3 regions of the Aeribacillus sp. FSL K6-8394 genome follow, and region 2 is predicted to be linked to each of the others. Evidence: riboswitches for the same ligand, from Rfam matches in the RefSeq annotation. Region 2 holds a riboswitch; each other region holds the start of a gene.
What was found. A riboswitch is a leader RNA that binds a small molecule or an ion and turns the genes downstream of it on or off. The one in region 2 is predicted to bind S-adenosylmethionine.

Region 1 (9,756 bases), on a different contig from region 2:
GTCTTTTCAAACGTATCTGTTGTCAAAATAGCCTCGGCAAAGCTTTTGGCTCCTGCTGATGAACGTTCATATTCAATATTGTTGATCCCCTCTTGGACTTTTTCCATGTTTAAATATTCGCCAATTACTCCTGTTGAAGCGACAGCCACAAGATGATCTGCAATTCCAAGCTTTTCAGCCGTCCATTTCCGCATTGCGTATGCATCGCTTAAACCTTTTTCGCCTGTACAGGCATTGGCGTTGCCGCTGTTGACAATCACCGCTTGAATTTTGTTTTCCTTTGCAATGCTCTCTTTTGTCACAAAAATTGGGGCAGCTTGCACAACGTTTTGTGTGTAAACAGCTGCAGCTGTTGCTGAAACGTCACTATAAATGATGCCGATGTCTTTTTTATGAGTGTAGCGGATGTGCGCTTCATAGCCACCTGCATAAAAGCCTTTCGGTGTTGTAATTGAACCGTTGTCTATTTTTCTTATTTTGGTTGTCACTAGAAGTCCTCCTTGATGTTATGGATATACTGGCAAAAAGTTTAGTCCTTCATTTTCTTGGAATCCTGACATAATGTTGAAATTTTGCACTGCCTGCCCTGCAGCGCCTTTCATCAAATTGTCAATGACAGATACGACTGTCAACCGACTTGTTCTTTGATCAAATGCAAGACCGATATCGCAATAATTCGAGCCGTACACTTCCTTTGTGCTTGGGAACGTTCCGTTTGTACGCACTCTCACAAATGGTGAATGTTTATAAAATGATTCATATAAATCTACTAATTTTGAAGTATTCCATTCTTCTAATAATTCAATATACATTGTCGCCATAATCCCTCTTGTCATCGGCACTAAGTGGGTGCTGAACGAAATGAAGCCGACTTTCTCGTCCCACTTATGAAGCTCCTGTTCAATTTCCGGTATATGCTGATGCTGATGTACTTTATAAATTTTGAAATTATCTTGTATTTCAACAAAGCTTGTAGCAAGCGAAGCGTTTCGACCTGCACCTGAAACACCCGATTTTGCATCAACAATGATCGAGTTCTCTTTGACGATTTTTTCCCGCACAAGCGGTGCTAGGCCAAGCAAGGTTGCAGTTGGATAGCATCCAGGATTCGCCAAAATTTTAGCGTTCTTAATATCCTCACGATACAGCTCTGTCAAGCCGTATACCGCTTCCTGCAAAAGCATTTCAGGCGCTGGTGCTTTTTTATACCATTTTTCATAATCATCACTATTTTTTAACCTTAAATCGCCTGATAAGTCGATGATTTTCAATTGATCGTCAAGCAATTCCGTCGTCAGTGAAGCCGATATCCCCGACGGCGTCGCAAGAAAAACAACATCATTTTCTTCTTTTATTTGATCCGGCTCTAGCGGTTTTAGTTCATTTTCTTTTATATGGGATAAATGCGGATATTCGTCAATATAGCTCTTTTTTTCTGCTGAAGATGTATATAAATGAATGTTTTCGACATACCGATGATTGGCTAAAATTCGATAAAGTTCCACACCGCCATATCCTGTTGCCCCGATAATTCCTATATTCAACCTCAATCACCTTCAATTCATTCCGTTAAATTAGTTACCATTATAATACTGTATAAAAATAAAATCAATTGTATATTTATAATTTTTCTGTTCAAAAACAAGGATTCTTAATGTAGTAGAGAGCAGGGAATCCCTTGCAAATTATCCGGATATGCCATGCTGAAGAAAAAATGCAAATTATGTTTCGGGATAAAAACTCCATTATGGTGATGAGATAAACAAAAGAAGCGATAAAGACGAAAATAAAAACATAATGACACTTGCAGTCAAATTGATAAAACATTTGCATAAAAAAGACTGGCCTTTTCCGCCAGTCTGCATAAGTTTTTATTGAATACCCAAGGCAATTTTTGCGTATCTGGACATTCGGTCCTTCGTCCAAGGTGGATTCCAAACGATGTTGACATCGACATCTTTGATTTCTGGAATTCCGTCAAGCGCAGCTTTTACTTGTTGAACAATTGTTCCAGCAAGGGGGCATCCCATTGCCGTCAATGTCATAGTTACTTTGAGGACTCCTTCATCGTTCAGTTCCAAATCATATATTAATCCTAAATTGACAATGTCAATGCCGAGTTCTGGGTCAATAACTTGTTCAAGAGCACCCATTATATTTTCCTTCAGCGCTTCATCCATTTCGATCCACTCCTCTTATATTCGTTAATATCATTATATCGAAGTTTATGTCACATTAAAAATTTTCTACCTCAAATGCCGTACAAACCATTCAACCGTTTCTAGCACCCCTTTTCGAGACACCTTATGCCCTGCATCCTTTTCCGCAATAAATGCCAAATGTTCCGGATTGTCAGCATACAACGGCTTTATCTCTTCATAAAATTGATAAGTAGGAGCGAATGGTACAACTTGATCCTTCATCCCGTGCCAAAACAAAAGGGGGCGGTTGCATAACGCTTCTTTATGTACGGATAAATCATACTCATACAACGCATCAAATTGCTGCTGAATTTCTTCTTCAGACAACGGAAAGGTATAGCCTGCTTTTTGATAGGAGTCCACAAGATATTTGAAAAATTTTTGATAATGTGGGCTGCCCATTAAACTGACAGCAGCTTTGATCCACGGATATTGGGTGAGCGCTCCAAGTGTAGCAACACCGCCCATGGAAGTTCCCGCTACCCCTATATTTTTCCCGTCAATCAATTTTTTTTCAAAAAAATAATTTTTTATTTTTTCGAGCTCTTTAACAGAACTGATAACAATATTCCAAAAATTTAAATTTAAGTCAGCCTCTGAAAGATTCTCATCCCTCTCTCCGTGAAATTTCGCATCAGGCAATACTACTCGTAAACCTTTTTCCGCCAAAAGATAGGCAATGTGCAAATTATGCTCTTTTGCGCTCGTAAATCCATGGATAAACACAACAAGCGGCAGCTCATCTTTTATAAAATCTTCTTTGCATACATGCAGTACAGGGATATTGTCCGCCATCGTATGTTCAACAATGACCTTCAATTAGGATGCTCCTTTCATTATTTTTTTGCTAAAATTAGTTTAACATGTGGACAAAAAAGATGGAAAAAAGATACACTAAATAAAAACAAAAAATGAGGAGAGATTATGGCCAAAAAACATTTAATCGCATTGGATTTAGACGGCACATTGCTGAAAGATGACAAAACGATTTCTCCTTTTACAAAAAATGTTTTGCAAAAAGCACAAGAAGAAGGGCATATCATATGCATTTCAACAGGAAGGCCGTTCCGCTCGAGCAAAATGTATTACGAAGAATTAAATTTAAAAACCCCGATTGTCAATTTTAACGGAGCCTTTGTCCATCATCCGCTGGATGAATCCTGGGGATTTCATCATACAACCCTTGATGTATCTGTTGTAAAAGAGATTGTAGAAATCGCCGAACAGCATCAAGTCCATAACATTTTAGCAGAAGTGCTTGATCATGTTTATTTTCATTACCATAATGAACAATGGTTGGATATTTTCAGTATAGGAAATCCGAAAATTGAAATCGGCAACTTAAAAGCTGTTTTAAATCGCAATGTCACAAGCATGTTAATCCATTCAGACGAAGAAAATGTCAAGCGGATTCGCCATTATTTAAATGAAGTTCATGCGGAAGTTGTAGACCACAGAAGCTGGGCTCACCCGTGGCATGTTATTGAAATTATCCGAGCAGGCATTAATAAAGCAGTCGGATTGCAAAAAATCGCCGAATTTTACAATATCCCTCGAGAGCAAATTATCGCTTTTGGCGACGAAGACAATGATTTGGAAATGATCGAATATGCGGGATTAGGCGTTGCAATGGGAAACGGAATTGAGCCGCTCAAAGAGATTGCTGATGAAATTACGCTGACAAATGAAGAAGACGGAGTTGCAAAATTTTTAAAGGAATTGCTGTCCCTTTAATCTTTGCAAAAGTCCAAAAGTTCGATTATCTTTTTACACCTCACAACAATTGACAAGGATTTAGATGTTTAAAAAGGGATACCCTATCATTGACGAACTCATTTCGTCAATGATCAAAAGGGGGATTCAAACTTGGGCAAACGGAATAAATCGAAACGATTCATTGAGCAAGGGAAAGGTGCCGTCAAAAAACATGATGAAAAGTTTCCATACCGTATGACGTTTGCCGAATCAGAAGCAAGAGCCAATAACGAAGCAAGCTTCGAAGGATAATGCCCTTCCGTTCATTTTCGAATCCTTTTAAGGGCAGTTTTTATAATGAACAGATCGAATTTGAACAGACCAATCTTTGTACAGCATCTGCATCGAGAAAAAATCGAGCAGGCATAACACCATCCAGAATGCCGATTGTACGGCACATTTTGAACAAGGAATAAATATGAAATGGACGAAACGAGCTCCTCTTGTTTCGTCCATTTTTTCTTTTTTTGTCCTTCTTTTTTAAATTTTCAGTTTGCACAAATTGTATTGTTTTCTATTTGTGATCAAGATAGACTATATGTAAATGAAAAAAAGTAGGTGTGATTAATGAATATTCACATTATCGCTGATAGTGCTTGTGATCTGCCTGTCTCTTTTTTAAACGATCAAGGCGTTTCTTTCATCCCTCTTCGTGTCCACCTTGGCGAGAAGGACTATGAGGATCAATTGACAATCAAACCAAAAGAAGTTTACGACTATATGAGAGCTGGAAACGTTGCTAAAACATCACAAGCATCACCGGAAACAATCACCAATCAATTTGAAAAGCTGGCGAAAGACAATCAGCCGGCGCTGTATATTGCCTTTTCTTCCGAATTGTCCGGTACATATCAAACTGCCGTTATGGTTCAGCAGCAATTGCTTGAAAAATATCCGAATTGGAAACTGCAAATTATCGATTCGAAATGTGCTTCACTTGGGTATGGACTTGCTGTCCGCTACACCATTCAATTAGCAAAACAAGGACTTGATTTAGAACAAATGGCAAATGCAGTAAAAGAGTATTGCAGTCATATGGAGCACATTTTTACAGTTGATCGCCTGGAATATTTGGCTCGCGGCGGGAGAATCAGCAAAACATCTGCGTTTGTTGGCGGACTGCTTAATATCAAGCCGCTTTTGCATGTCGAAGAAGGAAAGCTGATCCCGCTGGAAAAAATCCGCGGGAAAAAGAAGCTTTACCGGAGAATTCTTGAGCTGATGGAAGAGCGTGGAGACGGATTGAGTGAACAGACAATCGCCATCAGCCATGGTGATGATGAAGAAGCAGCTCTCGAATTAAAACAATTAATTGAAGAAACGTTTCATCCAAAAGAAATTATCATCCATACGATCGGTGCTGTCATTGGTGCACACTCTGGCCCCGGCACCCTTGCTGTATTTTTTCTAAATAAACATATTCAAGAAGCTTCATGGAAATCATAAGTATATAACAGTATGGAAAGGAGCTTCCTGAATGTCCAAAACAAGCGATAATGATAAAAAAGCTGTAGACAACAATGCAAAACGACACGAAAAAAATCTATTGAAGGAAAAAAATCGAGAGCTTGGAAAACGGCAATACTCAAAGAAAACGGATCATTTATAATGCCCGCCTGTCGGGCTTTTTCTTTTTTTGAAATATCTCTAAAGGCGAGTCTTCCACCTATTCTATCCGGACGTTCTGAAAGAAAAAGACGCTTTCTTATCTTACAGTATGCATCTTTTCTCTAGCTTTTGTTTTCATTTTTGTCTAATAAAACATGGGCGGGGCAATAACTTTCAATTTGATTAGACCATTCATTTCATTAAAAAACAGAGAAATCCAGAACGTTTCCATATTCGAAAGCGGAGGTCATTTTTTATATGTAAGAGGAAATGACAAACATGTGGGAATCTATCCTTTATTAATGTAAGATATTGTAAAATAAGTATACAAGAGGTGGCACAATGAAGAAACATGAAATTTCCGTGTATCTTACAAAAGAGATGGAGCCGGAATATGTCATTTCCCTTGTCCATGAAGCGATTAAATTTAACAGCTACATTTTATTCCAAACAAAAAAGCTCCAATTAAATGCGAAAAGCGTTTTAAGCATGCTCGGTTTTTCCGCCTTTTTAGAAGGTCATGTAGTCATCAGCGCTGAAGGAGAAGATTCGCTCGAAGCAGTAAAAAACTTACAAGACTTTCTTTCCCCTAAATGTTCTAAAGCGACATCTTTAGCTTAATTGCATTTAAGCAGATATTAATTTCCTTGCCGTTGCTTTACGTAACGGTTTTTTCATTTAATTTGCGAGGAACCCCTAAAAGAGTTGTTCAACTGAACGACATTCACTATAATGAATGTAAATAACGTTATTGGAGGTAAAAAGTTGGCTAAGGAGAATTCATTTGACATCGTCTCAAAAGTGGATATTGCCGAAGTGAACAATTCCATTCAAATGGCGAAAAAAGAAATTGTAAACAGATATGATTTCAAAGGATCTAAAAGCGATATATCCCTAGAAAAAGATGAGCTTGTGCTAATCTCTGACGATGAATATAAGCTGAATCAACTAAAAGATGTATTAGTAAGCAAAATGATTAAACGCGGTGTCGCAACCAAGAATATTCAGTACGGGAAAATCGAAAAGGCTTCAGGAGGCACTGTCAGACAAAGAGCCAAACTTGTCAACGGAATTGACAAAGAAAACGGGAAAAAGATCAATGCGCTGATCAAAAATACCGGGCTAAAAGTAAAAAGCCAAATTCAAGACGACCAAGTCCGGGTAAGCGGCAAAAGCAAGGACGATTTGCAAAAAGTGATTGCAGCTGTGAAAAGCGCCGACTTGCCAATCGACGTACAATTTATTAATTTTCGCTAGCTTTGCCCTGTTCACAAAATTGAAATTTTATATTGATTATTTCGATAAAATTCGTTAAATTAGGATTAATCCGTTGTTTTAAAATTTCATACGGTAAAGCGTTCTTATCAAGAGAAGCGGAGGGACTGGCCCGATGAACCTTCAGCAACCGGATTACCCAGTAGAAAACATTGGGTACCAAGGTGCTAAATCCAGCGATGCGCAAAGTGCGCTCGAAAGATAAGAAGAAGGGGAAATTGCTCAAAAAGTCTTCTTCTTAGAAGGCTTTTCTTTTTTATATAGGTGTTCGCCTCCTTGCAGGCGCCTATTTCATTTGATTGGAGGACTTTTTATGGGGCTTTTACAAGATTTACAGAATCATATATTAATTGCCGACGGAGCAATGGGGACTCTACTATACTCATTCGGAATAGACAAATGCTTTGATGAGCTAAACGTTTCAAAACCGGAAGAAATAGAACGGATTCATTCAGCCTATTTAGACGCAGGCGCAACTGTTATTCAAACAAATACATACGGCGCCAATCGCATAAAGCTTGCCAGATATGGGCTGGAAGATGATATAAAGATCATCAACCAAAAAGGGGTTGAACTTGCAAAGAGGGCGTTACAAAAAGCGGAAAACAAAGGGTATGTCATCGGAACAATCGGCGGCATCCGTTCGTTTCAAAAAAGCGCCTTCACGCTATCTGACATTGCCGAAAATTTTCGTGAGCAGCTTCATGTCCTTTTATCCGAAAACGTAGATGGCATTATTTTAGAAACCTATTACGACTTGGAAGAACTGAAAACCGTTTTGCAAATAGCTAGAAAAGAAACGGATTTGCCCATTATCACAAATGTTTCTTTGCACGAACAAGGCGTCTTTCAAAATGGAACAAGATTGGCAGACGGTTTGAAAATGCTTGAAGAACTTGGTGCAGATATTGTCGGCCTCAATTGCCGTTTAGGCCCTTATCATATGCTGCAATCTCTGGAAGAAGTGCCGCTGTTTGAACATGCCTTTTTATCCGCTTTTCCAAACGGCAGCCTGCCAAGGTATGAAAACGGAAGATTAGTTTATGAATCAGATGAACACTATTTTTATGAAGCGGCTCTTCAATTCCGAAAACAAGGTGTCCGGCTTCTCGGCGGATGCTGCGGAACCGCGCCGAAACATATTCGGGCAATGGCTGAAGCTGTATCAAACCTCCCTCCTGTCACAGAGAAAGAAGTAAAAGAACGAAATGTTCCAATTCATGTTTTACCTATGAAAGAAAGTCAAGAAACTCCTCTCCCAGATATTGCAAAAAACAGACGCTCAGTGATTGTAGAATTGGACCCGCCGAAAACGCTCGGCTTGGAAAAATTTTTAACAGGAGCAAAAGCGTTGAAAAAAGCGAGGATTGATGCAATTACGCTTGCGGATAATTCCCTTGCTACACCAAGAATCAGCAATGTTGCTTGCGCAAATATTGTGAAAAGCCGTTTCCAGCTTCGCCCGCTCGTTCATTTAACATGTCGTGACAGAAATTTAATCGGCATTCAATCCCATTTAATGGGGCTGCATACGCTTGGCCTGCACGATATTTTAGCGGTCACCGGCGACCCGTCCAAAATCGGTGATTTTCCGGGTGCAACCTCTGTCTATGATTTATCATCGTTTGATTTAATCAGCTTAATTAAGCAATTTAATGAAGGTTTGTCATACTCCGGAAAATCACTTGGTCAAAAAACAAACTTTACTGTAGCCGCCGCCTTCAATCCGAACGTAAGACATCTTGATCGCGCAGTTCAGAGACTTGAGAAAAAAATCAGCTGTGGAGCCGATTATTTTATTACGCAGCCGCTCTACTCGGAGAAGCTGATCGAAGAAGTATATGAAGCAACAAAACATCTGAATGTTCCGATATATCTCGGGATTATGCCGTTAATAAGCAGCCGCAATGCTGAATTTATTCATAACGAAGTGCCAGGCATTAAATTGTCTGATTCGATTCGCGAACAGATGCAAAAAGCAGGCAATGATAAAGAAAAGGGAAAACGAGAAGGACTTGCCATTGCAAAATCGCTTATTGACGCAGCATTTGACCTGTTTAACGGCATTTACTTAATCACTCCGTTTTTGCATTATGAGATGACAGTCGAGCTGACGGAATACATTCATGAAAAAGAAAAGGCAAAACGAGAAAGGAAGATTTCCCATGTATAACATAAAGGAACAGCTGGAGAAAAAAATTTTAATACTAGACGGAGCCATGGGAACAATGATTCAAGCTGCAGAATTATCTGCGAAAGATTTTGGCGGTGAAGAATATGAAGGATGCAACGAATATTTAAACATCACTTCCCCTGAAACGATTGTCCGTATTCATGAAGCGTACCTTGAAGCAGGCGCTGATATTATCGAAACAAATACGTTTGGCGGTACAAGCATCGTCCTCGAGGAATATAACTTGGGGCACCTTGCTTTTGAAATAAATAAAAAAGCAGCTGAGATTGCAAAGCGCGCTGCAGAAAAATATTCAACATCGGATTGGCCTCGTTTTGTGGCAGGATCAATGGGGCCAACGACTAAAACGCTCTCCGTTACAGGCGGCGTCACATTCCAACAATTGGCAGAAGCTTATCAAGTTCAAGCGGAAGGACTGTTAGTGGGGGGCGTTGATGTACTTCTCCTTGAGACAAGCCAAGATATGCTCAATGTAAAAGCAGGTTACTTAGGAATTCAACGAGCTTTTCAAAAGCTCAAGAAAGAAGTGCCGATCATTCTGTCCGGAACGATAGAACCGATGGGAACAACTCTCGCCGGTCAAGATATTGAAGCGTTTTACATTTCAGCTGAACATATGAATCCAATTGCCGTCGGCTTAAACTGTGCGACAGGTCCTGAATTCATGACCGATCACATCCGCACTTTGTCTGAAATCGCCAATACCGCTGTCAGCTGTTATCC
Region 2 (9,756 bases):
CCGGCTAGCTTTATCCTTCAAGAAGATTTAATCAAATTCCATTTTCGGAACGTTCGATATGCCCTAGCATTCACATAAAAGAAAACGGAGGTTGTTCCTCCTTTTTTTATTAATTTTTTAGCCAGCTTTCCTAAATCTTTATGTACTAATACTTTGTCATCAGATAAATAAATGCCGAGCAATCCGCGGTTAATTAATTTATGAAAATTTTCGTTCGGAATACCTTTTAAATTTTTGTCCGCTTCATGTACAAAATGAGCTAATCGTTCCATCATTTCTGATGTGCTTTCATAAAAACTGCAAAAATTTAAATCGCCCTCCAATTGATCCTCCTCTTGATCAATAAAGTAATCCAATAAAATGTGAAGCCCTTGCACATATGGAAAGTAACCGTCTTTAATTTTTTTGGCAATCGCTTCGTTAAAGCTGGGCTGAAATGCATAGGCGACTAAACAAAAAATGCCCAATGTCGATCCAGCGCAGGCAGAAAATTCATACCACCGCATATCCGGGAGGGAAGATTTATATTGTTCGAACCACTGTACTAGCCTTGGCACTCTTTCCTCTTCTATTACATGCTTATGTACTTGCAGTTCACAATAATATTCGCAAAGCTCCATCAAATAGCCAGCTATAACCGGATAGTTCTCCAATTGGCTCAGCATTCTTTGGCATGTCATGACAAGCTCTTTTAAATATCCGCCATCATCTTGGTCCTCACGAAATTGGTAGTAATTTTTTAATTCTGCATGAATCGACAGCGCATCCTTCATTGATTGGTGCAGCATGCGGAAATCTTCCGGATCAAAAGAAGTGCTTCTGTCGCATAAATTATCCAAGTAATCGCTAATCGTTTGATAAGCAACGATAAACTCTATGCATTCCTCTATATGAGAGTGCGACAAAAGCGCTAAAATGCTTCCTCCTTCGCAATGAAATGCCTTCGTATTTATGCTTGCAAGCGCCTGCTTTCTCAATTCAGGATTCGGTATTTCCTCAGCCTTTTTTTTCCACCCATCTAAGTAATAATGGACGGTCGGAAGAATTTCCCTATAAACTCTTGACATAAGGCTGATAGGGTGTTCAGGTATACTCAAAGATCAACTCACCTCTTCATTGTAAAATTCCAGTGTTTATGTTAAATGGCTTTCTGTAAATCTCAACGCATCTTGAAAAACAAGTTCTCTTTCCGGTTCATTAAAAATTTCGTGATATAGTCCTTCCCATTCTTTATAGCTCTTTTCCGTGAGATTCAACTGACTATACCATTTTTGAACTGCTGATTTATCAACAATTTTGTCTTCTCCTCCCTGCATGACGAAAAGAGGGACATCTGGAAACTGCGGAAGCTGCTGAAATGCTAGTTCAATGGCATGAAGAAGCTCTCTGTACCAGCGCACAGAAACTTTTCTTACGTAAAGGGAGTCGTTTCTGTTTATGTCTTGAATTTCCTTATTTCTCGTTGCCATCTCAACTGTCAAACCGGAATCAAAGCGTACCCTAGGCGCGAAAATATTTAATCCTTTTGCCAAAAGATCGAGCGCTTTACTCGGTTTTTGCAAAATTCCTAAACATGGCGAAGATAAAATGACCCCGTTTAACGGAATTTTATTTCTCTCAAGCGTACGTATGGCTATTAAACCGCCCATGCTATGCCCCAACAAAAAAAGCGGCAATTGGAAAGATTGAGCCTCCCTGATCCAACGGTCAACTTCATCCATATATTCATCAAACGATTGGACATGTCCCCGTCTGGAGGATGAATTTCCTTGTCCTGGCAAATCCCCCATGACAACATGGTACCCGTTTGTTTGCCACTTTTTTATCAGCCATTTGTAACGTCCATGATGTTCTAAAGCTCCATGAATGATGACAATCGCAGCTTTAGGACTAGAACTTACCCATTTCCACATAATTAACTCCTTTCCGAACATGACGGAAAATTTGTTATAATATGAAAAAAAGAAAAGGATGGTTCCCATGGTTATTTATCCATATAAAGACAAAAAACCTATAATTAGCGATTCGGCTTATATAGCTGATTTTGTCACAATCACCGGCGATGTTCAAATAGGAGATGAATCAAGCATTTGGTTTCAGACGGTTATTCGCGGTGACGTCGCCCCAACTATTATTGGAAATCGGGTCAATATTCAAGACCAATGCTGTCTGCACCAGAGCCCAAATAAACCGTTAATTATTGAAGATGATGTAACCGTCGGCCATCAAGTTCTGCTCCATAGTGCGATTGTGCGGAAAGGAGCTCTAATTGGAATGGGTTCGATTATTCTGGATGGAGCAGAAATCGGAAAAGGCGCTTTTGTCGGTGCAGGCAGTCTTGTCCCGCCAGGCAAAAAGATACCTGAGAAAACTTTAGCATTCGGAAGACCCGCCAAAGTGATTAGAGAATTAACAGAAGAAGATCTTCAAGATATGGAGCGCATCCGTCGCGAGTATATCGAAAAAGCTCAATATTATAAAAATATTGCTCGTATGAACAACATATAAATTGCTTATAAAAACATTTTAAAACTTTCTCTTTCAAATGTCATTCTTTACCGGGCAGCTTCATGCATTTTTAAAATTTTGTAAAATTTTTATTAGATTTGTTGAAGTTTACATAAATATGAGAGAAAATTTTTTATAAGAATTTTTGCTTTTTGAAAAGAGGAACTTTAACATGGGCAGACTGCTGAATCAGCTTTACCAATTTGAGTGCAAGTTGTTCAAACTGATTAATTCGCATTTTGAACGAAAAGGACTGAATGTTTATTTTCGGTATGTTACTCATTTAGGAGGGGCTGTTTTTTCAATTGCAACATGTTTAATGCTGATGTTATTTTTTAATGAACCTGTAAAAACTGTTGCCTTGGCAAGTTCAGCTGCACTTTTTTTCAGTCATATTCCGGTTTTCATTGTGAAAAGAATTTATCCACGCAGACGGCCTTATCTTACATTATTTGAAACAAAAGTGTTAGAAAATCCGTTAACTGACCATTCATTTCCTTCTGGACATACGACAGCTGTATTTTCAGTGGCTACACCATTTTTGCTCTTTTTTCCAGCCTTAACATGGATTTTGCTTCCTCTCGCATTCAGTGTGGCACTATCAAGAATTTTTCTTGGCCTACACTACCCTTCAGATGTGCTGGCGGGAATAGTTCTAGGAGCTTCAGCAGGCACCATCTGTTTTGTCGCATTCGGACCATAAATCGAGTAGGAGGGAGCGATTAACTCCCGTCCTCTCACACCACCGTACGTACGGTTCCGTATACGGCGGTTCCATTAAGATAATTGACGCAAGTCTTTATAACTTCCGTGAATAGCTGTTCTCTTTATGCCAGTGGTCACTCCACCCTCCAAGAGATCTCCCACGGGATTCACCGCTTCCTCCCTCAAGTGAGGTACTACGTTTTCTGTGTTCATCATGACTCACTGAATGCCAAGGGCTATTCTCTCTTAATTGTTCGGTCCTTCTTAGTTGTTCTAGACCAACTAATACTATGACCTCTGCTGACTTCTGACTGTTCAGCTATCTATCACTAGATAGGTTACCAAGGTTACTTGGCGTGCCAGCCAGACCTCCCCGGGTAAGAGTGTAATCTTTCCTTCCATCCATCTGCTTCATTTACTCTGTATCACCTTCGGCAGAAAGGGCTTTGTTTTGTCTTGCAAACTCACCCAGTGATACCTAGCCTCATATGAAGTTCGTGTTCCGAGAGACCTTAAAGTTTGCCGCTCGCTTCCTTCAGATTCCGCGTCACCACGGACACCCTTGCGTTAAGCTAACTGCTACTTCTGCCTTCGCAGCTCGGGACTTTCACCCTATAGATTACACCCATGCCGGGCGCACAAGCAAAAAGGTGTCTAATGCATGCATCGCATTGGACACCTTTTTTATTTTACAAATATTGATGAGCTTGTTCGCGCAAAGCTTCCGCTTTATCTGTGCGTTCCCATGGCAAATCTAGATCGTTGCGTCCGAAATGACCGTAAGCAGCTGTCTGTTTGTAAATCGGGCGGCGCAAGTCAAGCATTTTTATAATGCCAGCTGGGCGCAAATCAAAGTTATTGCGAATTAATTCAACTAAAACATCTTCGCTTACTTTGCCAGTACCGAACGTATCAACAGAAATAGAGACAGGTTTCGCTACACCAATTGCATAGGCCAGCTGAACCTCACATTTGTCTGTAAGTCCGGCTGCGACAATATTTTTCGCTACATAACGAGCCGCATAAGCTGCAGATCGGTCTACCTTCGTCGGATCTTTTCCTGAGAAAGCTCCTCCGCCATGGCGAGCATAGCCTCCGTAAGTATCGACAATGATTTTTCGTCCCGTTAATCCTGCATCTCCTTGTGGTCCGCCAATAACGAAACGTCCGGTAGGGTTGATGAAATATTTTGTTTCTTCATCGATCAGTTCTTTTGGCACAACCGGATCAATTACTTTTTCTTTAATATCCTGCTTAATTTGTTTTAAAGTTGCCTCCGGATGGTGTTGAGTCGATATGACAATTGTGTCAATTCTAACCGGCTGTTCATTTTCATCATATTCTACCGTAACTTGCGTTTTTCCGTCCGGACGCAAATAAGGAATTTCTTCGCTTTTTCTAACTTCTGTAAGCCGGCGTGAAAGCTTATGGGCAATGGAAATCGGGAGAGGCATTAATTCCTTCGTTTCATTGCATGCAAAACCGAACATTAACCCTTGATCTCCAGCGCCAATCGCTTCAATTTCTTCATCAGTCATTTGTCCTTCTCGCGCTTCTAAAGCTTTATCCACCCCTGCAGCGATATCGGGTGATTGCTCATCAATTGATGTTAAAACAGCACAAGTTTCAGCATCAAAACCGTATTTAGCTCTCGTATAGCCGATCTCTTTGACCGTTTCTCGCACAATTTTTGGTATATCCACATACGTGCTTGTCGTAATTTCTCCACTGACTAATACAAGTCCGGTGGTGACAGATGTTTCGCAAGCTACACGTGCGTTCGGATCTTTTTCTAAAATGGCATCTAAAATCGCATCTGAAATTTGGTCGCAAATTTTGTCCGGATGCCCTTCCGTTACGGATTCAGATGTAAACAGACGGCGCTTTTTTGTCATTTACTGCTTCCTCCTCAAACTTAAAATGATGTTTATGGAGTGCTACACTCCTTGTCATTGACACGGAACTCATTCCCTCACCACTATTGTAAACATATCAAAATTTCGTACGATAAGAAAAACTTGGCTAAACGAGATTTCTCTTATACATAGAAAAAACCTTCCCTGCCAGAGGAAAGGTTGTTATAAACATCATTGCCTTTCACTCTTATCGTTCAAGGATATAACCTTGCATCAGGTTAGCACCATTGCTCGTCTATGAATATGGAATTCTTTCGCATCATGTTGTATGTCCATAGAATACCGGGATTTTGAAAGCCATATTCTACTGTCTTCTTTCAACGAGCCGGTTGCTGGGCTTCATAGGGCCTGTCCCTCCGCCAACTCGGGATAAGAGTATCCGTTCAAATGTATATCATACAGGAGCAAAAAAGTACTTGTCAACAATAAATAAAGCTTCTCTGTAATTTTCCAAATCATCTGATATCCATTATTTCAGGATCAGCTGATCAATCATGATTCGTATGATGCCCAAAAATGAAGGCAAAATATATAGTAAAAACATTATTTTCAGAAATCGATAAATAGGATGGACTATTTCCACGAATGTGTTATACTATTTCTATAAAACCATTTCAAATATGCAAAAAAAGGATGGTATGTATATGAATATTGTAGATGTATCAAATGAATTAGCTTCGTTGATCAGCGGACCAAATGCATATCATAATTTACCAGTCGCACGACTTGTAGAAAAAGTTTTAGCTAGGAAAGAAGGTTTTTTAACAAATACAGGTGCAGTTTCGGTTACAACAGGCAAATATACCGGCCGGTCACCAGAAGATAAATTCATCGTTGAAGAAGATTCTGTCAAGCATTTAATTGATTGGGGACCCGTCAACAAGCCAATTTCATCAGAAGTTTTTGAAAAACTGTACTTAAAAGTCATACAATATTTAAAAAATAGAGATGAAATTTATGTTTTTAACGGATTTGCCGGAGCTGACAAAAAATATCGTCTTCCAATTCAAGTGGTCAATGAATTGGCGTGGCAAAATTTATTTGCTCGCCAACTGTTTATCCGTCCGAAAAGCCAAGACGATTTAAAGGAGCATAAAAATCCGTTTACAATTGTTTCCGCTCCTTCCTTTAAAGCAGATCCAGCTGTGGATGGAACGAACTCAGAAGCATTTATCATTATTTCTTTTGAAAAGAGAATAATCCTGATCGGCGGAACTGAATATGCAGGCGAGATGAAAAAGTCTATCTTTTCCGTCATGAACTTCCTGCTTCCAGAAAGAGATATATTTTCAATGCACTGCTCCGCCAATGTCGGTCAAGAAGGCGATGTCGCGCTCTTTTTCGGTTTATCGGGAACAGGCAAAACAACACTTTCCGCCGATCCAAAACGCCGATTAATTGGTGATGATGAACACGGCTGGTCTTCATCTGGTATTTTTAATATTGAGGGCGGCTGTTATGCAAAATGCATCGGCTTGTCTGAAGAAAAAGAACCTCAAATTTATAACGCGATTCGATTCGGTTCCGTTTTGGAAAACGTTGTGGTTGATGAATCGACACGAATTCCTGATTATGACAACTCCTTATTAACAGAAAACACCCGTGCGGCTTATCCAATTGAAGCGATTGACAATATTGCTAAACCGAGCATTGCGGGTCACCCTAACACTATTATTTTTTTAACAGCTGATGCGTTCGGTGTTCTGCCGCCAATAAGCAAATTAACGAAAGAACAGGCTATGTATCATTTCTTAAGCGGTTATACGAGCAAGCTTGCTGGAACGGAAAGGGGTATTACTTCCCCTAAAACAACGTTCTCCACATGCTTTGGCGCACCATTTCTTCCGCTTCCAGCTACAAGATACTCTGAAATGCTCGGAAGAAAAATCGAAGAACACGATGTGAAAGTATTTTTAGTCAATACAGGGTGGACCGGCGGAGAATACGGAGTAGGAAAACGAATTAAACTTGCTTATACAAGAGCCATGGTTCAGGCAGCATTGGAAGGCGAACTCGATGAGGTGGAAACTGTAAAAGACCCTATTTTCGGGCTGGCGATTCCTGCTCATGTTCCAGGAGTGCCTGATGAAGTTTTACAGCCTATTAAAACATGGAGTGATAAAAACGCTTATGAACAAAAAGCGTATGAATTAGCAAAAGCATTCAAAGAGAACTTCAAAAAATTCTCGAACGTTCCGAAGGAAATTGAAGAACTTGGCGGTCCAATCATATAAAAAAATTACTTACTTTCGGCTATCGGCTTTTTGTCCGATAGCCTTTTTTTATATTGGGTTGGCAAACAAACCGTTATATACAGATTTTTAGACGAAAACCCCTTTTTCAACGAACTTTTATGAAAAAGGGGTTACGCGATTTTTTATGATAAGACAAATGGAAGCCGTACTCGATAAAATTAAGAAAATTCCTTTTTCTTCCACAATCCGTTCAACAAATGAACGGAAATATGATGACGGTTAATTGGTTGAGTACAATGAAGTGAGATTATAAGTAAGCACGGTTTTGTTATCAGCCCATTCCAATTTAATAATTTCAGCTGTTCCTGTAGGATCGCTTGTCAACGTTTTTCGAACTTCCAAAGGAATATTCATAGGATAAAGGCGATAGCCATCTTTGACAAGCTGAAATACGTTTTCCTCTATCCGCTTTTCCTTCCCTTTTGTAATAATCATCGTATTTAATTCAAGCGGCATGCCCATTTCTCCAATCCCCTTTCATTTGATCGATCATTTTTTAGTATGTATCATATGAAAAATATAATGGTCAGTTTTTCATCCATTTTATCATTCGTTCTAAAACCATCCGGTTATGCCGAGGCGGAAAATGATGACTAAAATGTTGGAAATACCAGCTGTCCACTTGCTTTCCCAATTCTTTCAGCCTTCTTTCCAATCGATATGCATGTTCAATTGACACGTTTTCATCTTTTCCCCCATGAATGATTAAAACGGGTGCTTGCATTTTTTCAAGGTAATACAACGGTGTCCGCCATTTATAGCGGTCAGGATATTTCTTCGGTGTCCCTCCAATAACTCTTTTCATCATCCTTCTTAAGTCCTTTCTCTCCTCATAAGTTAAAAACATATCAGACACCCCGCCCCAGCTTACAACAGATCGAACATTTGAGCATATAATCCCAGTAAGCAAGGCCATGACTCCTCCCCTTGAAAAGCCAAAAACGTGAATGCGATCCGGATTCACTTGCGGATGTTTCATCAACAAATAGAATGCATTGACCGCATCAAAACGATCATTCCCCGCAAAATCTTCATTCCCTTCTCCTCCTAAATTTCCTCGATAAAAGGGAGCCATCACGATAAAGCCTTTTGATGCAAATTGTATAATTCTTCCTGCTCGGACCATACCAACATTTTTAATCCCTCCGCGCAAATATAAAAAGCCATCATAAACACCTTCTTGAACAGGCTCTGCTAACATACCTTTCACTTTTAATCCTTCAGAAATATATGTCACGATGGAAAGCTTAATCGAAGGGTTCGGAGATGGAAAAATTTGTTTATCAACTATTTCTCCGTTTCTCATCATCTTTTCATCCTCCATTTAGGTAGGCAATCACACATTATATTTTTTTTTCATACTTTATCCTAGATAAATATATTTAAACATTTTTCCTTTAATATGAACATCATTAGGGAGGATTTCACATGAAAAAAAAGCTTGCTTCCATCGTATTGGTGATCCTTTTCACCATACCTCTTTCAGCCTGCGGCGGAGGAGTGGAAAAAATTCGGCTGGCGGAAGTCACTCATTCTGTTTTTTACGCACCATTGTACGTGGCCATTGAAAAAGAATTTTTCAAAGAAGAAGGGCTGGACGTAGAATTAAAAACTACTTGGGGCGGAGATAAAACAATGACCGCCATTTTATCAAACGGCGCTGATATCGGTCTTGTCGGTTCGGAAACGTCCATTTACGTATATGCTCAAGAAGCAAATGACCCAGTCATTAACTTCGCCCAGCTGACCGAAACGGACGGCACTTTCCTTGTCTCCAGAGACAAGTTGGATGATTTTCAATGGGAAGATTTAAAAGGAAGCACTTTTTTAGGACAGCGTAAAGGCGGCATGCCGCAAATGGTAGGGGAATTTGTGCTGAAAAAGCATAACATCGATCCGCATCAAGATTTAAACCTTATCCAAAACATCGACTTTGCGAATATTGCAAATGCTTTTGCTTCCGGTACAGGTGAATATGTTCAACTGTTTGAGCCAACCGCAAGTATTTTTGAAAAAGAAGGAAAAGGTCACATTATCGCATCCTTCGGCAAGGAATCGGGCAAAGTTCCTTATACAACATTTATGGCAAAAGAAAGCTATATTAAGAAAAATGATAAAACGGTGAAAAAATTCACAAAAGCGCTCTACAAAGCGCAAAAATGGGTGGAAGAACATGACGCCGAAACAATTGCCGAAACGATAGCGCCGCAATTTAAAGATACGCCGATCGATATTTTAATATCTTCCATTGACCGTTATAAAAGCCAAGGATCCTATGCAAAAACTCCGCTGTTAGATGAGGACGAATGGAACAATTTGCAAAAAATTATGGAAGAAGCAGGAGAACTGCCGGAGAAAATTGATTATGAACT
Region 3 (9,756 bases), on a different contig from region 2:
TTAATGTTTTAGAAACGTTGATATATCAATGCTTATGATGTTTCGTTTTCAGTGGATTTTGTCTTTTGAAGACAGCCCCTTCCTAAAAATATAAATCTGCATCATTTATTCTTGATTTTCCCCATCCCGCCATAATACTTGATAAATTATCTGTGTTTACTTGGTTTTCAAGTGAAACTATATCCTCTTGTAACATAAGACAAGCCTATTTTTGTGGTGCTCTTTTAGCTGCAAGCTTCTTCGCAAAAATGTGTAAACCTATTAAAACCGGGCCAGCAGCCGCTGTGGTATTTTCATAGTTTCTTTGCATTCAGGAACATTGTTCACTGAGCTGGATGAATTGTGTATCCGAAGAGCAGCCAGTCATATGAAAAAGATGATGTTAAGCTTGCAGCTGTGAATGTTTAAAGCCGCTTTTTCATAAATTTTTTGTAAACTTAATTTACTTCTTCTTTTTCGTAAACTGGCACCCAGCCTTCTTCTGTCACAAAGATGCGGATCGCAACAACTTTTCGGTCATCAGCTAATGTGAAATAGTGGCGTCTGCCCTCTGGAACAGAAATAAGGTCTCCCGGATTAAGATGCACTTCAAAAAATTTCCCGTCCTGTCCTTGAATAACAAAAATTCCATGGCCGCTTACAATAAAGCGCACTTCATCATCTGTATGATGATGTTCACGCTGAAAATTTTTCAGCAGCTCTTCAAGGTTTGGCGTATGATCTGCTAAAGAAATGACATCCCAAGCTTTGTAGCCACGTCTTGCTGAAATATCTTTAATTTCATTTTCAAAAGATTGTAAAATCGTTTGTTTTTCCTCATCATTTAAAAGATACTTCTCTTTTAAATGCTCTGGTAATTTGGCAATATCCCATTGCTCGTAAATAACACCTTGTTGATTTAAAAATGAAATCACTTCCTCTTGATTGCTGATAACTTCGTTTGTTCCTTGAATTTTAATCGTTGTCATGTAAAATACCTCCTTAAAATGTTTAATTATTTAAAGCTCCTGTACTCGCAAGGAGACCGGCTTTTGCTTGAATAAGAGCAAGCTGATACTGAAATAAAAATTCACAAGCTTCTAAAATTTTCTTTGCTTCAAAGCCATCTTTTCCCCATACAGTAATTCCGTGGTTGCGAATAAGAACTGCCCCTTTATCCTCCTTCACGAAATCGCCCAAAGTGCTTGCTAATGTAGGAATATGGGCATAATTATAAATAATCGGAATCTGTAATTCTGCATCTTCCTCCCAGCGGTCAAACGCTTTTATCAGTTCTTGTCCTTGAAATACAATTTTCCCAGCGTCACCATAAAGTTCAGAGATGACATTATTTGCAACCGTATGTACATGCAGGCTGCAGCCGGCTTTGCTTCTTTTATATATTTCGCAATGCAATAGCGTTTCTGCCGAAGGCTTCAGCTGTGTTGCGCCTACAGGATTTCCTTCTCCATCTACAAGCAAAAAATCTTCCTTCGTTTTTTTTCGTTTATCTTTGCCGCTTGCGGTCACAAGAAACTGAAGCGGGGAATCTTGAACTTTTATGGCTAAATTGCCGCTTGTCCCCATAAACCAATCCCGCGCAGCAAGCTCCTCTTTAATCTCCGCAAGCTCATGAACACGAGTTAAAACGACACTCATTTTGCGCCACCTTTTTCTTCTATGAAATTTGTTTTGTTTATTGTCTTCTCTAAAATGTCAATACAGTCGTAAAATGTTTCGAAAGATTGATAAGGAATAGAAAATTCTTGACATTTTTTTGATAAATAATCACGTGCAATAACTGTATCTGCAATCTTCGCGGCTTCTAAATCTGTGACGGAATCCCCGATGATGATGGAATGAGTGTCAGCATTTGCAATTTGCCGAATAATTGTCGGTTTGCAGCACCCACAATTTTGGTTGGGACATTTTTCATCACACGTATAAGGCCAATGAATGGTGATCGTTTCTCCGCTAAAATCCGCTTTATTGCAAAACAGTGCGGTAATAGAATCAAAAGGCTGCAACAGCGGTTTAATAAAAAAATCGATTCCGCCGCTGACAATGTATAAAGGAATGTTCATGTTTTTCGCATAATGAACAAAGTCGCGAAATCCTTCCCTTATTTCTGCAGTTTCTAAAATATAGTGAATGATGTCACCCTTTAAAGAAGATGGAAGAAGTGCAAACATCTTGCCGACTCCTTCCTGAATACTAATCGACTGGGAAAGGACGCCATCCTTCAATTGCTCCCACTCTTTTGGAGCGAAACGCTTCATGATGCTAACGATGTTATCTTTTTTTGTCACCGTTCCATCAAAATCACAAAATATTACTGGCTTCAATTGGACGGTGCCTCCTTCCATCCCCAGAGCCGAATTGCTTCTTGTAATTCTATGTCTTCAGCTGCTTCATTAAGGGGAACACCCCGGGAAACAGCGTCAACTGCCTGACGGAAAGCTTTTCCTCCGCCTTTAGCACCTTGCGGGTGACCGTGAACACCGCCTCCTGCATTAATGACGCAATCTTTTCCAAAATCATGAATTAAAATGGGAACAAGACCCGGGTGAATGCCAGCAGATGGAACAGGAAAAACTGGTTTTAAAACTGATTCCTTCACCAATTCTTCTTTCACTTTTAAAACTTTGTCACGCTCCAATGCAACGCTGCCATATGGTGAAGGGAACAACGAAAAATCTGCTCCAGCAATTCTTATCAATTTTCCAAGCAATAAGGAATGAGAGAGCCCATATTTTTCGGATGAAGTAAACGATCCGCTAAACGCCGGATGAGCCATAATTGGGAGGGCGATTTCATCATCTTCCCTTAATGCTTGCAGCACATCGAGGCCATATGTAAAAACATTAAATAGCAAAATATGGGCACCTAATTCTTTTGCTTTTCTTGCCTTATCTTTCAATTCAAATGTTTTTCCCGTCAAATTGACCGCATACAAAGTTCGGTGCCCTTTTTCTTGATACACGTTATCAAGAACTTTTTTGCCTTCCTTTATTCTTGTTTCAAATGATGTGAGCGAATTTTCAAAAAGTATTTCGTCATCCTTTACTAAGTCGACGCCCCCGAGAGCCTGCTCCCGCAATTGGGCAAGAAGGTAATCCATATCACGTCCAATTACACCTTTAAAGATGCTCATCACTAACGGTCTGTCGTAAACGCCAAGTTTTTCTCGTAACCCCTGAATTCCAAATCGAGGACCTGGAAAATACCGAAAGATCTCATCGTCAAACTGCAAATCTAGTAATTTTATTTCTCCATCTAGTGATAATTTTCCAAAAGTTGTCGTTAAGATGGCAGGAATGTCTTTAGAAAAGTTTTCTCCCGGAAAGCGAATGTGAAGCTGTGCAATCGTTTTGCCGGAGGATGGATCCTCGCCTGTTTCTTTTATCTCAACCACTTGTCCTTTATGCTTTTTTAACTGCTCTTGCACTAAAAGAGGAAGGTCAGTCCACGAACCTACCGTTAATCCAAGAGCAATGCCTTCTGCTTTTTTTTCTAAATCTTCTCGTTTCGCAATGATTTGGTATACTGCTGTTACGTGACCCATTTTTTCAATCCTCTTCATTCAGATTTTTTTATATAAATAAAACCTCTTCAATAAGAAGAGGTTTTTTGTCAAAACAACTTCTTATCTTTCAACATCTCTGTTGGGAGAATTAGCACCGTGCTCATCATATGAGTCGGTTGCCGGGCTTCATTGGGCTCATCCCTCCACCTGCTCTTGATAAGAGTTTTATTATTAACTTTATAATTCTTATTCGTTTACTTGGATTATGCCACTATCCTTCCCCTCTGTCAACACTTTTTTACATCATATTCGATTCAAATTCGCTTACATTTTTCTGATGGCATGCTACAATTATTTAATGGTGCAGTTTACAATTTGAGGTATTTACCGGAACTTGAGGTTGAGCCAAAACAGGAAAGCCTAAAAAAAGAGGACGAAAAAAGAAGGTACAACATCTTTTTAACGTCTTCCGATCGCATCATGCTAGATTACTAGACTTAGAAAAACTGGTTGAATTACGCAATTATAACGTTACTGGTTATCGTGAGACAATTTGTTTCTTGTACCGTTATTGGTTATGTTGCTTTTTGAATGATCCAGAAGAAGCCTTAAAACAAACGCTAACGTTTAATTTACAGTTTAATGAGCCTTTAAGAAGATCCACCAGAAGCGCTGAAAAGGCCTATTATGCACGGAATAACGAAGAAGCAAACCGAATAGCTAGAGAAAAAGGGTATCCTGGCGCTGGATATAATATCAGCAATAAAAAATTAATTGAATGGTTAGATATAACAGAGGACGAACAACGCCATTTAAGCACGATTATAGATGCGAATGAAAAGCGGAGAAGGAAACAAAAACGCCGGGAAATGGGCGTAAAAAGCCGTGAGGAGTATTTAAAAGAACAGCGCAATAAAACGGATAAGAACTTAGAAAAACTTAGACAAGCAATTGAGTTGAATCCTGATTTCTCGAATTACAAATTAGCTAAATTGCTAGGAATAAGTGAATCGTATGTAAGGAAAGGATGTTATATGTTATTTACTGGAACGGATGATTTAATTAAAAACGAGGATCGATCAATTAAAGAACATGATGTTTTATATTCTAGAATTAAACCTTTATCTTCACAAAAAATGGAAGGGTTAGTGGTGTACTTTCAACCCCATTGATGAAATTAAACCGTTTCTCAACTGAACAATTAATAGAAGTTTCATATAAAGTTAGGGAAATCCACGGTATGGTACACAAATGGATACCAGAGACAGTTATTGATGATACATTTATTAAGCAATATGTTGAATCATTTACTGTTGCCTTTGAACAGGAAATCACTGTACTTCCAAGGACATTTTTACGTGAATTTATATTCGTATTAGACGCTGCAAAAGAGGGGAACGATGTCCATTCTCTTTTAAATTATTAGTCCTAGTACTGTAGAAAGAATTAAACTGGATTTAAGTCAGTATTTTGGACACCAATAAGTGAAATTTAATTTTGATCTCATTGACATCGCTTGTCGCTTGACATGGAGCCTCTGCGGGCGTGGTGTTATGCGAAGGGCGAAAGGGGCAATGAATTCTTTCGCATGGCAAATAAGCCTACCACACCCCCACTCCATGTAAAGCGGATGCTTGTAAAATTGTGAAGAGCACTACGCTGCCCTTTGATACTGTCTACTGTTTCTTGTGGCGTCATATAGCCCAGGCAGCTATGAATCCGTTTCCGATTGTACCAGCCTTCTATAAATTCGAATAAGGCTCTTCTGGCAGCTTGAAAGTTCAAATAGTTGATTCTATAGATCTCTTCCTTTTTCAGAATTGCATGGAAAGACTCAATGCAGGCGTTATCGTATGGGCAACCTTTTTTTACTGAAGGAGTGTTTGAACTGCTTCTTTTCCATGTATTCTACAAATTTCTCGCTTGTATACTGGGATCCCAAATCAGAATGCAAGATCAATCCCGGACCTGGACGTTGTGCCTGATAAGCGTTTTCTACTGCCTTTAAAGCCAGTTCAGTCGTCATGTGACGGTCAAAAGCGTAACTAACAATCTTTCTGGAATGTAAATCCATTACGGAAGCCAAGTAGCACCAACCGTCTCTCAAAGTATGAATGTACGTAATATCCGTAACCCATTTCTCGTTGATGGTTGTCGTTGAGAAGTCCTGGTTCAGCAGGTTATCGTGTTCTTCCATCTTGCCCTTATTGGAATGGGGGCGATACTTTTTTCTGATAATGGAATAAATGCCTGCAGCCTTCATCAAATGCTGAACCCGTTTCAGGCTGACTTTGAGCCATTCTTTTTCAAGCATATGGTGGATCTTCGGTTCTCCGTATCTCTGCTTGCTTTCCGTATGGATTTTTCGTATTCTGTCTGTCAGCTCCCGGTTTTCCGTTTTGTTTTTGATTCTGTTTTTTGTTTGGATTGATAGTAGGTACTTCTCGGCACGCCAAGGACCGTACACATGGTTTTAAGGTCATAATGGTGTCTGGCTCTTATCTCGTCAATCATGGATATAACAGTGGTTTGAATCTACTTCTTTGCGAATATGACCATAGCTTTTTTAAAGATTTCGTTTTCCTCTTTCAGCCGATGCAATTCTTTTTGCAGGTTCAGAAATTCTTCCGGGGTAAAAGAGCCCCCGTCATCCACCTTAACCGGTTTTTGTTTTCTGATCCATTTGTAGAATGTCGTTTCAGACAGGCCATATTCGCTCAAGATCTGTTTTACTAGTGTTCCAGTTTGATAAAGCTCAACCACCATTTCCTTAAATTCAGCATGATAACGTTTACGTTTTTCGCTTGTGTTACCTATATCAGGACACATCCCTTCGTTAATATTATATTTCACTAAAGGGTGTCCATGAAACTATACTAGCATCAGTAGTTATATTATTTAAAAAGATTCTTAATCCAATTTCTGTCTGACACATGTAATAAACTCAACACTCTTGATGCGACTAAGTCAAAATCTTCTTCATTCTTTGCATCCTCATAGTTAAACCAAGTTTCATTGGATTCTTTTATATTTTCTGTGAGTCTATATCGGTAATCTATACCTACATCGTGTGCAGTCACTTTACTTGGCGGAATTTCTTCTCCCCAACTCGTTGTTACTCCTTCAATTGGGCAAATAGCTAAAACTACAACAAAAGATCCACCATAACGATTAAACTGAAAAGTTATTAAGTCAATATTATCTTCATTTTTCCTTCTAAAATGTGGAAATGATCCTTTAAAACCATGTTCTCTTAAATAAGGAACAACAATCTTTTTTAATGCATTAGTCATATTTAGACGGTCATTGGAAGCCATATTTAGTATTCCTCCAAAAATTCATTTTGTCTTTTATATCTTAACTCAACTTTCGCACACAGAAATATTTAAGCATTGCTTGATATAATTAGGTATAGTGGCCAACCATTTATTCATTTGATTTTTAAAGATGTCCATGTTCAAAGAAACCTCAGCTTCCGCCAAAGTTTGGAAAAGGTCAATAAGTGATTGAAGGGCAGTAATAAAATCTATGTCTTTTACATCTTCGCAAAGGATGTAAAAAAGGTTGCCAATCGTCTTAGGATCCTCCTCTTTTCGCATTTGCCAAGCAATGAGAATATATCGTGTAAAAACAATGGTTGTATGGCTAATTAACATGTCGTAGGAACGTCCCTGGAATTCTTTCTCTAAATTTAAAAGGGATTTATTGCATTTGAAGAAGACTTCAATGTCCCAACGCATGCCGTAAATACGAATGATCTCTTCATTTTCTAATGTTGTATCTGTGCTGAGAATGGCAAGCCATTCGCTCCGTTTATTACGGTTTCGTACAAATAGAATTTTTACTGGAATTCCATTGTCTAAAGTAGCATAAACGGATCCGAGAATGTCTTTTTTACCCATGTGAGGTTTTGCCAATTTGTAAAGTTGATTCAGTGTGAAACGTTCACCATTGTAAACGTATCGCTGCTTTAATTGCTTCACCATGCCAATGACAAATAACCCTTTGTTCGTAATCTTCTCAATTAAAGGCGCTTGTGTAAACCAGGAATCCATGAGAACATAGTCAGCTACAATCCCTTTTTCAAGCGCGTGATCAAGTAAAGCTGAAGCCACGTCCGGTTTTGATTTCAGAGCTTCCTGGCGACGCTTATAGCCAGATGTTCGTTTATCAATATTGGTATTGATTTCTTGCAGGCGATTTTCCTTTTTCGGTGAACTTAGAAGAGCAAAATCAACGGGAATAAAAGTAAAACTATCGGTCCAGCCAAGGGTAAGCATTTGAAACCCTTTCAAGTACTGATGGGTAGAGTGATCAAAAACCTTAGCCAACAGTTCAACCGACTTACTACGGTTTCTTGAAAAGACAGAATCATCAATCACAAAAGCTGTGACACGATCTTTTGAAGTTAATGGTTGAAGCAGACGGATCATTTCACTGCTTAATGAAAGCATGATAGGTTGGTGTATTTAAAAAGCGATAGACTGTATCCTTTCCGGGCAGATCCTGAGATCGTTTACTCATAAAAGCACGAAACCAGTTCTTATATTGGAAGACTAAAAGAAAAATCAGTTTGAAAACAGTAAGACAAGAATACCCGGAAAGTTTCGTAATATTCGCTTTTCTTAAATGATATCCAATATTTAATTCGGAAAATCCTTGTTTAATTTCTTTTGGTAATTGCGCAAAGTAGTCTTTATTCGTTATCATAGTGGTGACACCTTTCTTTTGGATTTGGTTTCGTCACCAATAGTTTACCAAAAGAATAGGTGTCTTTCTTTATGTTTTAAAAAATGGCAAATGATAATTTTGTACTTCCCAAAACCATTTACATCAAGCATTTAAACAAGATTTTGGACTGCGAAAGCTGAGTAAAATATATAAAAGTCGGTGCAGTGTTTTTATCTTGACTATAAGGAATTGAAACCAAAGTTCCCCAAGCTCCACCTGCAATGCGAGAATTTTCGTTTTTATCTTAACTATAAGGAATTGAAACTTGTCAATGACATAGGATAAACCTTTGAACCCACTGGGTTTTTATCTTAACTATGAAGAAAAATTTTAACCAAAAAAACATACTAAGATTAGTAGCACAGACCATGGCCATGGTCTGTGCTACTATTTGTGCGCCCGGCATGGGTGTAATCTATAGGGTGAAAGTCCCGAGCTGCGAAGGCAGAAGTAGCAGTTAGCTTAACGCAAGGGTGTCCGTGGTGACGCGGAATCTGAAGGAAGCGAGCGGCAAACTTCCGGTCTGAGGAACACGAACTTCATATGAGGCTAGGTATCACTGGGTGAGTTTGCAAGACAAAACAAAGCCCTTTCTGCCGAAGGTGATACAGAGTAAATGAAGCAGATGGATGGAAGGAAAGATTACACTCTTACCCGGGGAGGTCTGGCGGATATGTGAAGTACTCTTCATAACCTACTTAGTGATAAGTAGCTGAACCGTCAGAAGTCAGCAGAGGTCATAGTATTAGTTGGTCTAGAACAACTAAGAAGGACCGAACAATTAAGAGAGAATAGCCCTTGGCATTCAGTGAGTCATGATGAACACAGAAAACGTAGTACCTCACTTGAGGGAGGAAGCGGTGAATCCCGTGGGAGACCTCTTGGAGGGTGGAGTGACCACTGGCATAAAGAGAACAGCTATTCACGGAAGTTATAAAGACTTGCGTCAATTATCTTAATTGAACCGCCGTATACGGAACCGTACGTACGGTGGTGTGAGAGGACGGGAGTTAATCGCTCCCTCCTACTCGATTTTTATAGTAGAAGTGGAGAATAGGTCGTGACAGCCCCAGAACCTTGAGTTCGTAATGAAAAAACTGGCCTACTTCACTGCCCTTATAAGAATCAGTTTCAGTATGTTGGATCCTTGAGATCGTGTATAAGAAAAGGGAATCGATAAGGTGAAGTGAAGACTTCTACATAAAAATCAGGGGGAATGTATATGCAAAGCGTCATTGCTTTTGATGTCGGTATGGGAATAACCCCTCAATATCATAAATAACCATAACTTGCTTATTGTTGTATTCTTTAAATGTAGGAGTAATGTCTCTTTGCTGTTTTGAAGGTTCTTTATCATGTATTTCTGGAAAAAATGACAATTGCATGGTATCATTCATTATAGTAGTCTTTTGATTACTCATAAAAAATCGCCCTCTTTCTAAAATGTTTGTTTGGTCACTTACCTTTTACTAGAAAAGGTGATTTTTTTGTATTTTTAAGCATGAATTAACAGAAAGAGG

Region 1: another riboswitch for S-adenosylmethionine. It lies ahead of NSR00_RS00365 (bifunctional homocysteine S-methyltransferase/methylenetetrahydrofolate reductase); the one in region 2 lies ahead of metK (methionine adenosyltransferase).
Region 3: another riboswitch for S-adenosylmethionine. It lies ahead of NSR00_RS10180 (2,3-diketo-5-methylthiopentyl-1-phosphate enolase); the one in region 2 lies ahead of metK (methionine adenosyltransferase).

The regions. Positions count from the first base shown of each region.
Region 1 covers NZ_JBBPAA010000001.1:84,787-94,542, reverse strand. Annotated here, with positions in the region: gene argJ (bifunctional ornithine acetyltransferase/N-acetylglutamate synthase) at 1-488, opposite strand, end outside; gene argC (N-acetyl-gamma-glutamyl-phosphate reductase) at 507-1,544, opposite strand; gene NSR00_RS00405 (metal-sulfur cluster assembly factor) at 1,872-2,180, opposite strand; gene NSR00_RS00400 (alpha/beta fold hydrolase) at 2,247-2,996, opposite strand; gene NSR00_RS00395 (Cof-type HAD-IIB family hydrolase) at 3,126-3,935, shown strand; gene NSR00_RS00390 (competence protein) at 4,068-4,208, shown strand; gene NSR00_RS00385 (DegV family protein) at 4,524-5,402, shown strand; gene NSR00_RS00380 (DUF3941 domain-containing protein) at 5,434-5,565, shown strand; gene NSR00_RS00375 (HPr family phosphocarrier protein) at 5,907-6,185, shown strand; gene NSR00_RS00370 (YajQ family cyclic di-GMP-binding protein) at 6,330-6,821, shown strand; SAM riboswitch class I at 6,923-7,047, shown strand; gene NSR00_RS00365 (bifunctional homocysteine S-methyltransferase/methylenetetrahydrofolate reductase) at 7,153-9,012, shown strand; gene metH (methionine synthase) at 9,005-9,756, shown strand, end outside.
Region 2 covers NZ_JBBPAA010000002.1:864,420-874,175, reverse strand. Annotated here, with positions in the region: gene NSR00_RS16680 (tetraprenyl-beta-curcumene synthase family protein) at 18-1,097, opposite strand; gene NSR00_RS16675 (alpha/beta hydrolase) at 1,134-1,913, opposite strand; gene NSR00_RS16670 (gamma carbonic anhydrase) at 1,981-2,508, shown strand; gene NSR00_RS16665 (phosphatase PAP2 family protein) at 2,681-3,211, shown strand; gene metK (methionine adenosyltransferase) at 3,903-5,108, opposite strand; SAM riboswitch class I at 5,314-5,505, opposite strand; gene pckA (phosphoenolpyruvate carboxykinase (ATP)) at 5,774-7,363, shown strand; gene NSR00_RS16650 (DUF2584 domain-containing protein) at 7,604-7,846, opposite strand; gene NSR00_RS16645 (alpha/beta hydrolase family protein) at 7,911-8,690, opposite strand; gene NSR00_RS16640 (ABC transporter substrate-binding protein) at 8,813-9,756, shown strand, end outside.
Region 3 covers NZ_JBBPAA010000001.1:2,137,425-2,147,180, forward strand. Annotated here, with positions in the region: gene NSR00_RS10165 (1,2-dihydroxy-3-keto-5-methylthiopentene dioxygenase) at 438-968, opposite strand; gene NSR00_RS10170 (methylthioribulose 1-phosphate dehydratase) at 991-1,638, opposite strand; gene NSR00_RS10175 (2-hydroxy-3-keto-5-methylthiopentenyl-1-phosphate phosphatase) at 1,635-2,324, opposite strand; gene NSR00_RS10180 (2,3-diketo-5-methylthiopentyl-1-phosphate enolase) at 2,321-3,544, opposite strand; SAM riboswitch class I at 3,623-3,728, opposite strand; gene NSR00_RS10185 (hypothetical protein) at 4,093-4,677, shown strand; gene NSR00_RS10190 (BREX system ATP-binding domain-containing protein) at 4,677-4,931, shown strand; partial or broken gene NSR00_RS10195 (IS3 family transposase) at 5,180-6,334, opposite strand; gene NSR00_RS10200 (DUF4304 domain-containing protein) at 6,400-6,822, opposite strand; partial or broken gene NSR00_RS10205 (IS4 family transposase) at 6,868-8,215, opposite strand; gene NSR00_RS10210 (hypothetical protein) at 9,469-9,657, opposite strand.